DNA from 3 places in the Streptomyces sp. NBC_00358 genome. Region 3 is predicted to be linked to each of the others. Evidence: riboswitches for the same ligand, from Rfam matches in the RefSeq annotation. Region 3 holds a riboswitch; each other region holds the start of a gene.
The links. A riboswitch is a leader RNA that binds a small molecule or an ion and turns the genes downstream of it on or off. The one in region 3 is predicted to bind cyclic di-AMP.
Positions count from the first base shown of each region.

Region 1: linked by a shared signal. The riboswitch ahead of OHT01_RS21150 (M23 family metallopeptidase) and the one ahead of OHT01_RS17340 (transglycosylase SLT domain-containing protein) in region 3 are both predicted to bind cyclic di-AMP.
Region 2: linked by a shared signal. The riboswitch ahead of OHT01_RS37065 (C40 family peptidase) and the one ahead of OHT01_RS17340 (transglycosylase SLT domain-containing protein) in region 3 are both predicted to bind cyclic di-AMP.

Region 1 is NZ_CP107976.1:4,991,299-4,996,178, forward strand. Features, by position in the region: gene OHT01_RS21145 (PP2C family protein-serine/threonine phosphatase) at 1-966, shown strand, start outside; cyclic di-AMP (ydaO/yuaA leader) riboswitch at 1,295-1,449, shown strand; gene OHT01_RS21150 (M23 family metallopeptidase) at 1,461-2,474, shown strand; gene OHT01_RS21155 (aldo/keto reductase) at 2,711-3,655, shown strand; gene OHT01_RS21160 (PrsW family intramembrane metalloprotease) at 3,730-4,880, opposite strand, start outside.
Region 2 is NZ_CP107976.1:8,650,742-8,655,621, forward strand. Features, by position in the region: gene OHT01_RS37045 (beta-glucanase) at 1-50, shown strand, start outside; gene OHT01_RS37050 (hypothetical protein) at 221-394, shown strand; gene OHT01_RS37055 (alpha/beta hydrolase) at 626-1,372, shown strand; gene OHT01_RS37060 (hypothetical protein) at 1,369-1,599, opposite strand; cyclic di-AMP (ydaO/yuaA leader) riboswitch at 2,077-2,249, shown strand; gene OHT01_RS37065 (C40 family peptidase) at 2,257-4,143, shown strand; gene OHT01_RS37070 (hypothetical protein) at 4,271-4,588, opposite strand; gene OHT01_RS37075 (PadR family transcriptional regulator) at 4,777-4,880, shown strand, end outside.
Region 3 is NZ_CP107976.1:4,131,447-4,136,326, forward strand. Features, by position in the region: gene OHT01_RS17335 (CocE/NonD family hydrolase) at 1-1,055, shown strand, start outside; cyclic di-AMP (ydaO/yuaA leader) riboswitch at 1,683-1,843, shown strand; gene OHT01_RS17340 (transglycosylase SLT domain-containing protein) at 1,847-2,617, shown strand; gene OHT01_RS17345 (HAD family hydrolase) at 2,688-3,497, opposite strand; gene OHT01_RS17350 (hypothetical protein) at 3,789-4,550, shown strand.

The sequences.
Region 1 (4,880 bases), 860 kb from region 3:
CCCTTCCTCACGGCCGCGCCCCTGGTCGCCGCTCCCCTCTACTCGCTGCGCGGCACCGTCGTCACCGGCGCCCTCGCCGTCGGCGCGCTGCTCGTGGTCCACTGCGTGCTCGGCATCGTCCTGCACGTCGACGCGGTCACCGAGGTGATCACGGTGGCGACGGCCGCCGTCCTCGCCGTCCTCATCAACATCGTGGTCCGGCGCGGCGACGAACGGCTCGCCTCCGTCCGGGAGATCGCCGAGTACGCGCAGCGCGCCGTGCTGCCCGAGCCCGAGGCGCGGATCGACGGCCTCGATGTCGCGGCCCGGTACGAGGCGGCACAGGAGGACGCGTTCATCGGCGGGGACCTGTACGCGGTCCAGGACTCCCCGCACGGCGTGCGGCTGATCGTCGGGGACGTACGGGGGAAGGGGATGACCGCCGTGGCCGCCGTCGCCGTGGTGGTCGGCGCGTTCCGGGAGGCCGCGGAGCAGGAGGCGACCCTGGAGGGGGTCGCCCGGCGCCTGGAGCGGGCGCTGACCCGGCCGGGCACCCTGCACGAGAGCCCTGACGCGTTCGAGGAGTTCACCACCGCCGTCCTCGCGGAGATCCCGCACGACGAGGACGTCGTCCGCGTCGTCAACCGCGGTCATCCGCCACCCCTGGTCCTGCGTCCCGACGGCACGCTCGTCACCCTCGCCGCCGAGCCCTTCGCGCTGCCGCTCGGGATGGGCGAGCTGGGCACCTGGCCCGACCGGGCGATACAGGACCGCTTTCCGCGCGGGGCGACGCTGTTCCTGTACACCGACGGGCTGTCCGAGGCCCGCGATGAGCACGGGAGGTTCTACGATCCGGCCGCGTGGCTGGCCGGACGGGTCTTCCCCGGCCCCGACGCGCTGCTGACCGGCCTCGCCGAGGCGGTCCGCCGGCACACCGGCGGCGCCCTCACGGACGACATGGCGCTGCTGGCCGTCCGGCGCATCTGAGCGATGTGTTCGCCGACGGGCCCCGCGGCGCCCGGGCGGCCTTTCCGGTCCTGCGCGCACCGCCTTTCACGGCATCCGCGCAAGGCCTTGTGCGGCTCCGTCACGAACGGTGACCGGCCGGTCCCCCTCCGCATGACGTCTGACATGCCATCAGGTGAACCCGTGTCGACAGGGCGTGGCCAACTCGCCCGTTTTTCATCGCTCATGACCTCAAAGTCCCGGCCAAGAGCCGTTAATGATCAGTCGGAACATCTTGGAATCCGGTGCCTGAGTCTATTAACGTTCGATAACGCAGTGCGGTCGTCCCAGCCGTCACAAGAGACGGCTCCGTGCGCACGCGCCGAATCCCGCAAGGGAACCGGGGACCCATCACGTGGGGTGAATCGAACGTATTCCGCTGTGGAAGCAGTGGTCGTACGCGCGTAGGAGACCTTCCTTCTCCGAACCCGTCAGCTAACCCGGTAGGCGGCAAGGAAGGAAAGGAGCGCGCCCACGTGGCGTCCAACCCGCCTGCTCAGCCAACCTCGTTCCCGCCGAACGACACGCAGACCTTCGGCTACGGCAAGGACGAGGGACCCTGGGAGGAGTGGAACCCCACCGAGGATTCCGTTCTGCCGAATCGCGGCCGGCACCGCACGGGCAAGCAGCGCGGCGGAGGACTCGCCCGCAGCTCCACCGTCCTCGGCGTCGGTGTCATAGCCGCGGTCGGCGGGGGTGGCATCGCCAGCGCCGCGCCGGGCAATGCCCCCGTCTCGATCTCGCTGCCCGACCTGTCGTCGGTCACCCACTCCGCCGAAGCCCTGATCTCGCACGGCGGATCCAGCACCCCCAAGGGCTCCACGACTCCGCTCACCAGCGTCGGCCTGACCAGCGCCGACGCGGCGCAGGGCGCCACGGACGCCGGTTCGGCGCTGCGCGCCCGCATCATGCAGCAGGCCCAGTCGCAGCAGGCCCACGCCGACAGCACCACGCATCAGGCCGCCCTGACCGCCGCCGTGAAGAAGAACGCGGACGACGCCGAGGCCAAGGCCGACGCCGTGAAGAAGAAGGCGCTGGAGACGGCCAAGGCGAAGGCCGAGACCGAGCGCCTCGCCGAGCTCGCCAAGAGCTACACGCTGCCGACCTCGTCGTACACCCTGACCTCCCGCTTCGGTGAGGCCGGGGCCCTGTGGTCCTCCGGGTACCACACGGGACTCGACTTCGCGGCGCCCACCGGCACGCTCATCAAGGCGATCCACAGCGCCACCGTCACCGAGGCTGGCTGGGCCGGATCGTACGGCTACCGCACGATCCTCACCCTCGACGACGGTACGGAGCTCTGGTTCTGCCACCAGTCGTCGATCAGCGTCCATGTGGGCCAGAAGGTCGCCACCGGCGATGTCATCGGGCGGGTGGGCGCGACGGGCAACGTCACCGGGCCGCACCTGCACCTCGAAGTGCACCTCGGCGGCGCCGCCACCGCCAGCGACCCGATGCCCTGGCTCCAGGCCAGGGGCCTCAACCCCTGACCCGTACGGCCCCTGAACGAGTCGTACGGCATCCGACGCGCGTCGCCCCCGACGTGTGCCGCACGACCCCGCCCGCCCCTGACTCCCCGCCGATCCGCGCTGTTCCCTGATCTCCGACGGTCCTGACGTCACCCCCCCACGTCAGGGCCGCCGGTCAGGCGGGGCGGGTCCGGGAGCGTCGGTCCCCCGCGGTGGGTGTGGAATACATACATCCGGTACGGGCGTTGACGCCGTACATGACTTCTCTTCGCAAGCTGGGTTCGTCGGACCTCGAGGTCTTCCCGCTCTCCCTCGGCGGGAACGTCTTCGGCTGGACGGCCGACGAGAGCCGTTCCTTCGCCGTGCTCGACGCCTACGCGGCCGCCGGCGGCAATTTCCTCGACACGGCCGACTCCTACTCGGCGTGGATCGAGGGCAACGAGGGCGGCGAGTCCGAGACCCTCATCGGCAAGTGGCTCGCGAAGCGCGGCAACCGCGCGGACATCGTGGTCGCCACCAAGGTCAGCCAGCACCCCGCGTACCCGGGACTGTCCGGTGCCAACATCAAGGCCGCCGCCGACGCGTCGCTGCGCCGCCTGGGCACCGACCACATCGACCTCTACTACACGCACTTCGACAAGCCGGAGGTGCCGGTCGACGAGATCATCGGCGCCCTCGACGAGCTGGTGAAGGCCGGCAAGGTCCGGCACATCGCCGCCTCCAACATCTCGCCCGAGCGGCTCCAGGAGTCCCTGGAGTTCTCCGACCGCGAGGGCCTGGCCCGCTATGTCGCGCTCCAGCCGCACTACAACCTGGTCTCGCGCGACACCTACGAGGGCGCACTCCAGGACATCGCCTCCCGGGCCGGTCTGGCCGCCGTCCCGTACTACGGGCTCGCCTCCGGCTTCCTCACCGGCAAGTACCGCCCGGGCACGACGGTCGACTCGCCCCGGGCGGCGGGCGCGGCCAAGCACCTCGGCACGGACCGCGGGCCGAAGGTCCTCGCCGCCCTCGACGAGGTCGCCGGAGCCCACGACGTCGCCGTCGCCACCGTCGCCCTCGCCTGGCTGGCCGCCCGGCCGACGGTCGCCGCGCCGATCGCCTCCGCCCGCACGGTGGAGCAGCTCCCGGCCCTGCTGGGGGTCGCGGACCTGGTGCTGACGGACGACGAACTGACGCTCCTGTCCAGGGCGTCCGCGTAACGGCGGGAAAGCGGCCTTCGAGGGTTCCGGCTTCCCGGGGGTGATCTCTCCGGGAGCGCCGGGGCCCCGCAGGGCTACGAGCGGTAGGGGTTGTACGCGGGATACGGCGCCGGCGCCGGCTGACCGTACGACTGCGTCGGCGGGACGGCGTACCCGTACCCGTACCCGGGGGCCTGCCAGGGCGCCGGTGCCGGCAGCGGGGTCGTCGCGCGGGCCGCGTAGGCGAGGGCCGGGCGGGCGGTCTCCCGGCGGCGCCACAGCTCGTCGAGCAACTCGCGCTCCCGTACGACGAAATCGGCGCCGGCCCGGCCGCGGCGTCCCCGGTGGCGCAGGAACGCCAGGGAGGTCGCGTACGCCTCGTACTCCGCCACCGAACGCGCCGCGGCCTTCCCGAAGTGGTGACCGGCGTACTCGCGGGCGAGCCGCCGCGCCCGCATCGAGCCGAGGGCCCACGGTTCGGTCGTGCCCAGCCAGCCGGCCACGGTGTACGCGGGCAGTTCCGTGCGCACGGTGCGCAGCTCGCGCTGCCGGGTCCAGACGGCCAGCCAGGTCAGCAGCCCGAACGCGGGCACCATGAACGCGGCGTACACCCCGAAGAACCCGAACTCGCCGAAGCCCGAGGAGCTGTTCCAGATCGCGTGCATGCCCATCGCGAGCAGCAGTCCGGTGAGGGGGAGCAGTACACGGCGCACGTGCTGGCGCTCGGCGGACAGCGCCGCGGCCCCGAAGCCGATTCCGGTCATCACGGTGAACAGCGGATGCGCGAAGGGCGACATCACCACGCGGACGAAGAAGGTCGCGGCGGTGACCGAGGCGAGCCCGCTCTCCCCGCTCAGCTGGTCGCTGCCGAAGGCGGTGCCGAGGTACAGGATGTTCTCGGTGAAGGCGAAGCCGGTGGCGGTGATCCCGGCGATGACGACGCCGTCGACGATCCCGGTGAAGTCCCGTCTGCGGAACAGGAAGACCAGCAGGACGGCAGCGGCCTTCGCCGACTCCTCGACGACGGGCGCTATGACGGTCGCGCCCAGCGTGTCGGCGCTGGACGGATCCGCGGTCGCCATCGCTATCCACCGGGTCGCGAAACTGTTGGCGACGATCGCTATGAGCGCCGCCGCGCAGGCACCCCAGGCGAACGAGAAGAGCAGGTTGCGCCAGGGGCCCGGCTCGACCCGGTCCAGCCACCGGAAGGCGGCTATGAGCAGCGGTACGGGGAACACGGCCAGTC
Region 2 (4,880 bases), 4.5 Mb from region 3:
ACGGCCCGTTCCCCGCGGTGGCGGAGCAGGAGCTCGACCTCCTCGACTGATGCATTGCGGCGCTCGTCCTGCCTGCCGCCTCGACCGCCGCGGACAGGTCGCGCACCGCGAGCGGGAACAGGTCCTCCGCGGGTGCATCCGCCGGGGTCCCCGGCACGGAAGTACGGCATCAGAAGCGACGATGCGCTCGTGCACGTCGCGCCGACGGGTGCCGAGGACCATGACGAATCCGCAACCGGGGCAGGACGCCCCCGAGGCCGCGTACGTCAGCCACGTCGGCAACTGCCGTACGTGCCAACGGGAGTCGGGACGCTGCCCGCGGGCCGCCAGCCTGTGGCGTCTCTACCAGGAGTGGCGCAACGGCTACCGCGCCCGGCCCGAGGACCCGGCGTGAGCGCGGGACGACCGCCCGGGTGAGCGGCGGCGGACGAGTGCCCCGGTCTCGGGCGGACGAGTGGCCCTCCCCGGGCCCGGTCCTCCGCCTCGGTCACGCGCGCCGCGGTACGTGCGAGGTGTCACCAATCCGGGATCTCCTCGGTTACGGATAACCATTGCTCGGTGAGACGATCCCTCCTCCCGGTCGAGTGCGAGGCGTGGAGAAGCGCCCTGAAGGTGGAGAGGTGCCATGCGAGGCTCTGCTCGGATGTCGGCGGACGATGTGTCCGGGCCCGGAGTGGTTGACGCGCCCGCGGCACTGGTGCCGTTTCGCGTCGCCCGTCCGGGCTCGGGTCCGACGCGTGCCGCCGTACTGGTCCTGCACGGTGGCACCGCGGACAGTAGGGCGCCGGTACGGCCGTGGAACGTCGCCCGGTTGCGGATGCGGCCCTTCCTGCGCGCCGTGACGCGTGCTCTGCCGGACGAGGGCACGTTCGTCGGTGAGGTGCGCTACCGGCACAGGGGGTGGAACGGCGCGGACGCCGACCCGCTCGTCGATGTCCTGCGGGCGCTGGCCGAACTCGCCGACCTGGTGGGGGAGGTGCCGGTCGTGCTCGTGGGACATTCGATGGGCGGCCGTGCCGCACTGCGTGCCGCGACCGCGCCGCAGGTCAGGGCCGTGGTGGCGCTCGCGCCGTGGTGCCCGGAGGGTGAGCCGGTCGCCCACCTCCAAAACACGCGGGTGATCGTGCTGCACGGCGACCGGGACCGGGTCACCGATCCCAAGGAGTCGTTCGCTCTCGTCCGCCGGGCCGCGGAGGCGGGCTCCTCCGCGAGTGCCGTGCGGGTCGAGGGCGGTGACCACGCGATGCTCCGGCGCGCCCGGACCTGGCATCGGGCCACGGGTTCGGCGGTCGCCGACCTGGTGACCCGGGCCGTCGACGGGTCGGGAACCCTCCCCGTCGACGAGCCGGGCCGCGAACCCGGCGTTCTCTAGCGGCCGGGTCCGGCCGGCCGGTCGTCGAGGTCCGGACCGGGGGAGAAGGCGCGGCGGCTGCCGGACGCGAGTCGTGCGGCGGACGCGGGAAGCGGGACGCCCGTGGAGGGATCCCAGCTCAGGATCCACTCGAAGTCGCGTTGCAGCCGACGGGCTTCGCTCCGGACGAGCGTGGGTATGTCGCCGCGTTCGGAGATCAGTTGGGCATAGATCGGCGCATCGTGCACGTGGGGATCCTCGGCTCGCTCTCGTGGTCTTCCGTGCCTCGAAGGTAGGGCCGGGACGTGGCCGTAGCGGTCATCCGGCCAGCTCGGCCAGAACCGGTCAAGGTGTGACCATCGGGCGCCGTCGATGTTGAACGGGATGTCAGTGAACGTCAGTTGCGCGCACACTTCCGACAGGCGTGCGACCGCGGCGCGTTTGCGCCCCCGGTCGGGACAGGCTGGACCGGGTCGGCCCGACCGGGTTCGGGCCGGGGTCTGGAGTGGAGTCCGGACGGGACCGGGGTGCCGATCGCCTCAACGGACGTGGTCGGACGTCGTTTCGAGTACGCCGTGTGTCCTCGCCGTTGCGCTGCGAGGTGATGCGATGAAGGTCACGAAAATGTATCGGACATCTGGGACGTGGATCTTCACATCGGGTGCACATCATGGCTAAGTTGGCCAGCAGGCCGTCCGACTCCCTCCGGCGAAGTTCGCCGGGCGGTGCGGCCTCCGCCGAGTCCGGCCTGTTCTCGTGACAGCTGGAGCCGGGGACCCACCGAACTTGGGGTGAATCGACCCAACTGCCTTACGGGGCAGGGGTCGTAGGGCATACCTTCCGGAATCGTCCGCCCGAACCCGACAGCTAACCCGGTAGGCGGATGACGGAAGGAGCACCACTCCATGGCGCCGGAACACACCCCGCCCAGTGGCGAAGAAGTCCGCCGACGGCTTTCGTCCCTCTACGACCAGGCGGAGAGCGCCACCGGCAACTTCAACGCCACCCGCGCCTCGGCGAACCGCACCCGCAGGCCCAACCGGCGAGTCGTCGGCCAGGGACGGGCGGAGGTCGACCCCGCCCAGGAAGCTCTGATGCAGCAGTGGTTCGACGGGGCTCGTTCCCGGTACGGACCCTCGGCCCCGGCCATCCTGCCCGCCGACAGGCAACCGGACCGCGGCACGGGAGGCGCCCGTCCGACGGAGGGTGCGAGACGGCCGAAGGAGCTCCCGGCGGAGCTCCCGACGGTGTATCAACTGGAGCAGATCGGCCGACCCGTAGCCGAGTTGGCGGCGGCACCGGTGCGAGAGCTGACCGCGGGTCCGAGTCCGGAACCGGCCGCTCGCCCTGTCCTGGAACTGACGGCGGGCTCGGGTGCCGAGATGACGCCCGGGCGGGTCCCGGCTGTGCCGGGAGCCGAGGCGGCGGTCCTCGCGGCGCTCCCGGCGGCGTCCGCTCCGGCCGCCGCGCCGCAGAAGTCCTCGCTGCACATGAAGAAGGACAGCGCTCGGCGCAAACTGGCCGCCGCGCAGGAGCTGTTGTCGCGGCACGCGGCGCGCCAGAGCGGGCCGGTCGTCCAGGCCCAGGCGGTCGAGTACCGGCCGGTGGCGGAGCCCCAACTCCCTTCGTTCCAGCCGACACCCCAGGCTCCGGCGTTCCAGTCGACAGCTCAGGCTCCGGCGTTCCAGCAGGTGCCCCAGCCCGCAGCCTTCCAGTCGACACCCCAGGCTCCGGCGTTTCAGCCGACAGCTCAGGCTCCGACGTTCCAGCAAGCGCCCCAGCCTCCGGCCTTCCAGCAGGCGCCGCAGCCCGCGCCGTTCCAACCGGCGCCGCAGTCGGTGGCGTTCGAGCCGGCCCCCGTGCCCGCTGCCTACGCGTCGGCCCCCGCGGCCCCCGCGTTTCCTTCGGCCCCTCAGCCTCCTGAGTCCCGGTCGGTGCTGCTGCCTCTCGCGTACGAGGCGGCGGCCCAGCCCACTTCGTTCGAGGCGGCGCCGCAGCCACCCGAGTACCGGTCCGTGCTCTTGCCTCTCGCCTACGAGTCGGCGCCGCAGCCCGCCTCGTACGAGGCGCCCCAGCCTGCCGAGTCCCGGTCGGTGCTCCTGCCCCTCTCGTACGAGTCGGCGCCCACGCCCCCCTCATACGCACCGGCGCCGGCGCCCGCCTCGTACGAGTCGGCACCCACGCCCCCCTCGTACGCACCGGCGTCGGCGCCCGCCTCGTACCAGTCGGCCCCCATGCCTCCCGCGTACGAGGCGGCGGCCCGGCCCCCCTCGTACGATCCGGCGCCCCGGCCCGCCGACGAGGCCTGGCGGGAGCCGTTGCGGACCGCCAGGGAGCAGGTGTGGCCCGCCGCCCCCGGACCCGCCGACACGAGTTCCGGGTTCAGCATCGACAGCCTCGTCGCCGGCGCCGCCCCCCCCGTCGTCGGACATGACAGCAGGGCGGCGGAGGCGGTCGCCTTCGCCCGTGCGCAGATCGGCAGACCGTGCGTGTGGGGAGCGTCGGGACCCGGTTCGTACGACCCGTCCGGACTCACCCAGGCGGCCTGGAAGAGTGCCGGGGTCATGCTGCCCCGGGCGACGCACGACCAGGCGCAGGTCGGCCCGGCGATCGCCCTTCCCGGCATCCAGCCGGGTGACCTGGTCTTCTTCCACGCCAACCTGAGTCACGTCGGCCTGTACGTCGGCGACGGCATGATGGTCCACGCCCCGAGCCCCGGAGCGCGCATCGCCGAGGAGTCGATCGAGTACGCCGGACAGGCCGCGATCCACAGCGTCGTACGGCCGGTCTGAGATCCCGTCGTACGGCCGGTCCGGGACGTGGTGTACCGGTCCGGGGCGTGGTGTACGGCCGGTCCGAGGTCCGGCCCGGACGTCGCGCGGGCCTGGTCGTCCGTGAGGCCGGTCGGCCGCCGCGTCGTCAGAATTCCCGGTCGATCCCGGTGACGGCCGCGGGTCCCAGCGGAGCGTCGTCCTCGGACAGGCCGCTGTCACGGAGCGCGTCGGCGACCAGCCGCACGGCTTCGGCTTCGGCGCTCCTCTGGTTCGCCGCCTCGACTTCGAGCCGGACGGAGAACGTGTTGTTCTCGTCCACGGTCAGCAGGCTCAGCTCCTCGCTCTCGCCCAGGTCCGTGTTCTGCGGATCCTGAGGGCGAAGCCTGCGTTCCACGTCGGCACGGGAGCCGTCCGAGAGGCCGTGGACGAACGTTCCGGGAACGGTGATGACGTAGGTGGTCACAGGAACTCCTTGTGCGGGTGCCCGTCGGGCCTGACGTGCGGTCGGCTGTGTGATCGCCCGTCTACCCCGCATTGTGCCGGGCACCCGGAGCTTCTTCGCGTCGGGCGCCGGCCGCCGGGCGATCGTGCCGGGGCAACCGTGCGGGCGGTGCCCGCCACCCGGTGATCGCGTGGCGATACCGTCGCCCCATGGCTGACGCTCGGTTGACCACCGCCTCGTATCTCGTCCTCGGCATCATCGACAAGCTGGGCGAGGCCAGCGCCTACGACGTCAAGGTGGAGGCGGCGCGTAC
Region 3 (4,880 bases):
ACGTGATGGACGCACACCCTCCGGCGACCGTGTACGGAGAGATCCCCGGCCGCTGGGTGGGCGACCCGGGCTGGCCCTCACCCTCGGTGACCCCGGTCGCGTACGCGCTCCAGGGCGCCCCCGTGCCGGTGCGGTCCCCTCAGCACACGGGGGTCGACGCGGGCCGTTTCCTGCCCTCCGGCCATGACGCCGACCTCCCGCCGGACCAGCGGGAGGAGGACGCCAGGTCGGCCTGCTTCGAGTTCGAGGTCGCGGAGGAGACCTGGGTGCTGGGCCACCCTCGGGTCAATCTGCGACTGACGTCCGGGTCACCCCGGGGCCAGGTGATCGCCCGGCTGTGCGACGTGGGCCCGGACGGAGCGTCCACGCTCGTCTCCCGAGGCGCCCTGAACCTGTCCGCGCGCCAGGGCCTCGACCGGACCGTTCCCTGGAAACCCGGCACCGCGGAGAACGTCGCGTTCGACCTGAACGCCATCGGCTACGCCTTCCCGGCGGGTCACCGCATCCGCCTCGGCGTCTCCTCCGCGTACTGGCCGTGGATCTGGCCCCAGCCGGGCTCGGAGGCGGGCTTCACCCTGGACGCGATCGGCAGCACGCTCGAACTCCCCGTACGGGCACGGGAGTCGGACCCTTCGATCGCGTTCGGCGAACCGGAGGAGTCCGAACCTCTCGGCGCGACCGTCTCCGCGACCCTGGACGAACCCCGCCCGGAACGCCTGGTGCTGCGTGACGTGGCCGCGGGCACCTGGCGCCTGGAGGTGGACCCGGGCCACGGCGGTACCCGGGTGTACCCCGACGGCCTCGAATGCACGGAGGACGCGCTGGAGACGTACACGATCGACGAGTCGGACCCGTTGTCCGCCCGTGCCCGCTCGACCTGGTCGATCCGACTGCACCGCCCCGACCTGCCGTGGGACGCCCGCGTCGAGACGGCCTCCGCCATCACCTGCGACGCACAGGACTTCATCACGACCGACGAGGTCGTCTGCAAGGACGGCGACGAGGTCGTCTTCCACCGGACCTGGGAGAAGCGGATCCCGCGCACGGCCGGCTGACGGGCCCGCCGACAGTACTGCCGACAGGACTGGCGACAGGGGTGCCGACAGGGGGCCGACAAGGCCTACGGGGGCGGGAGTTCGCCCTCGCGGGCCTCCTGCGCGCCGCGCATTCCCATGCCCGCGCGTCACGCGCGCACACCGAACCCCCTTACCCCGGGCGGCACTTCAACACGCGCCCGGCCGACACCCCGGCTCGGAACCGGCCGCACCCCTGACGCCTGCCGTACCCCGCATCCCCGCACACCCCCGCACATCACGCGCATCCCGCGCCGAATCCTCTGCCGATTCCCTGCGCGAAGAGCCGTCCGACGCCCGCCCGGGGGCCCGGCACCCACCCGCCACCGGAAGATCGAATGCCCGAATTACCCGGCATGCCGCCTTGATGACCCTTGGTCTCGTGAATTGAGTCACCAGCGAACCGGGGAGCCCTCGCCCGCCGCCTTCCGGCCAACCCGTTCGCCAAAGGCAAGTTGAGGATCCAATTCCGGCGCAATCGGACTTATTCCCCGTGCCCTAACCAGGCGAAAGCGATCTTCGCAGCCAAATCTGGCCTTGTTCCGGACATGTGCTCTCGCATACGTTCTCGTCGATCCCGGGCGGATCGCCGAATCCTGCCGCCGCCCGGAAACCCACCCACCCACGCACGGCAGGAGCGGGGGAACCACAGGTAAGCCGCCGATCCGGACACACCGGACCGGCTAGGGGTGAAGCCGCGCCCAGAACGCGGCCGGGCATCTCCCGCCCGAACCCGACAGCTCACCTCGCAGGCGTCGGAGAGGAAATTCGTCATGCCCGTACGAGGCAAGCACCGCCGCACGAAGACCAACGTCATCACCCGGGGCATGATCGCCGCCGGAACGGGCGGCATCGCCCTCGCCCTCCCGCTCGTGAGCGCCACCGGCGCCCAGGCCGCGACCCCGGCGCAGGCTCCCCAGCTCACGAAGGCCGCCCACACCGCGGTCGTCCCCAACGTCCAGCTCCTCACCTACAAGGTGGTCGCGGGCGACACCCTTTCGAAGGTTGCGCAGAAGCACCCGACGAGCGGTGGCTGGAAGAAGCTGTACACGGCGAACCGCGCGGTCATCGGCGACAACCCCTCCCTGATCCGCCCCGGTCTGAAGCTGACCGTGGGCACGAAGACGCTGAAGTCGACCGTCGTGCGCACGACCGCGAACGCGACCCCGGCCGTCGCCAAGTCCACGGTGACCACCGCCACGCAGGCCTCCGCCAAGACGTACGCCAACAACCTCGACGGCTGGATCAAGCAGTCCCTGGACGTCATGGCCAAGGCGGGCATACCGGGCAGCTACGACGGCATCCACCGCAACGTGATGCGCGAGTCCTCCGGCAACCCCAACGCCATCAACAACTGGGACTCCAACGCCGCCGCTGGCATCCCCTCCAAGGGTCTGCTCCAGGTCATCGACCCCACGTTCCAGGCCTTCCACGTCCCGGGCACGTCGATGAACATCTACGACCCGGTCGCGAACATCACCGCGGCCTGCAACTACGCGGCCAAGACCTACGGCTCCATCGACAACGTCAACGGCGCCTACTGATCGCACCCCCGCTTCCCCCTCGCCCGCCGGCGGCACCTTTCGAGGTCCGCCGGCGGGCGCGTTGCCGCCGCTAGAAACCGAAGAGACGCTCCAGGACCACCGCGATGCCGTCGTCCTCGTTCGACAGGGTGACCTCGTCGGCCACCGCCTTCAGTTCCGGGTGGGCGTTGGCCATCGCCACGCCGCGCGCGGCCCAGTCGAACATCGGGATGTCATTGGGCATGTCACCGAAGGCGAGCGTCCCCGCCGGGGTGAGTCCGAGGTGCGTGGCGGCGAGAGCGAGTCCCGTCGCCTTGGTCACACCACATGGCTGGAGTTCGACGGTGCCGGGCCCGGACATGGTGACCGTCGCCAGTGAACCGACCACACCCCGCGCCGCGGACGCCAACTCGTCGTCCGACAACGACGGGTGGCGGAGCAGGACCTTGCTGATCGGCTCCGTCCAGAGGTCGTCCCGGCGCGGCACCCGCACCGCCGGCAGCGTCGGATGCGGCATCACGTACCCCGGCTCGATGAGCGTCAGGCCGTCCACACCGTCCTGGTCCACCGCCGCGTAGAGCAGTCCGACCTCCGCCTCGATCTTGCCGAGCGCCGTCTCCGCCAGTTCCCTGTCCAGGGTCACCGACCAGAGCATGCGGTCCGCCCCGGCGTCGTACAGCTGCGCCCCCTGTCCGCACACCGCCAGTCCCTCACCGCCGAGTTCGTCGAGGAGCGGTCGCACGCGCGGGGCGGGGCGGCCCGTCACCACGAGATGCTGGGCACCCGCCTGGATCACCTTCGCCAACGCGGCCCGGGACCGGTCGGAGAGTGTGTCGTCGCCGCGCAGCAGCGTTCCGTCCAGGTCAGTGGCGATGAGTGAATATGCAGTCGGAGCGGCCATGATCCGAAGAATACGGATCGAACGACTCATCGGCCCGGCGTGAACCGGACGACGTCCGGTATCCCGTCAGCAACGCCGTTCACCGTACGGTGGCAAGCGCGTTGCGACCGCTTCGGATCACGCAGGGTCCGCTTCCGCCCACACCGACTTTCCCGCACACGACCGACCACAACACCCCAACACGCCCGGCGGCAAGGAGACTCGGTGTCCGGCCGCCTCGAAGTCGGCTCGCACCACGACGGTGGCCGCCGACGAGTACGGACCCGCCCGACACCAAGTCAGAGGAGACACATGCCCGTTGAGCCGATCGAGTCCGCCGGGCCCGCTGAGTCCCTCGGGTCCGCCGGGTCTGCCGAGTCCGCCGTCTCGGCCTGGTCCGCTGTTCAGCCTCCTGGACCGTCCCACCCGGTGACCCCGTTCCGCCAACACCTGCGCACCGCAGGCGAAGCCGTGATCCGGCGCTTCCCGGACTCCCTGCGGTCCGAGATCTACGCCCTCTCCTTCCGCATCTGGCGGATCGACGGCGACGAGCGCCATCCGTATGTGGCCATCGGCTACAACACCGAGACCCAGTACGGCCGGGAGACCTACCCGGAGGACCCGGGCGAGGCTCGCTGGAACTACGCCCTGTGGCTGCTGGACGGTTTCGAGATGCTGGGCAACGTCCCCGAGGACCCGGCCGGCAGCCCGCTGTACGTCGACGAGGTCAAGGAGTTGGGGATCTGGTTCGACGGTGACTACGACTTCTACGCGATGGATCTGCCGGAGGAAGCCGAAGCCGAACTGGACGCCAAGTCCGACCTTCTCCAACTGCACTTCCACGACTGCGTCATCGACCTCACCCGGCACCTCCACACCGACGGCATCCTCACGGAGATCTTCGGCCGCGATCTCCCCGTCGTGGTCTTCGACATGGACTTCCCCGGGTGGGAGATCGAGGCCACGGAGGCCGCCAACCCACCCGCTTCGATCGTGGACTTCATGGCCTGGCAGCGGGAAGCAGCCGACGAAGGCGCGACGAGGACCGAGGAGTTCCTCGCCGAAGAACTCTGACTACCGAGGCGACCCCCGCGGCTGCGGCTGCGGCTGCGGCTGCGGCTGCGGCTGCGGCTGCGGCTGCGGCAACCGTGGCGACCGGCCAGACAGCCGGCCAGACAGCGAGCCAGCCGGCTGGCATGCCACGTCATGCCACGCTGCTCCCCGAACCTGCCCAGACAGCCGGGTGCGCCACCGAGAGGCAGGGAGGGGAGCGGACTCAAGCCCAGCCATCCCCTCCCCCCGGTCTCAGCCCGAACCCCCGAACCCGGACGCCCAGTCCCCTCGGAAGGCAGGCCGGAGCCGCCCACCGGGCGAGGCACCACGCCCCCGAGGCAGGACCGAACC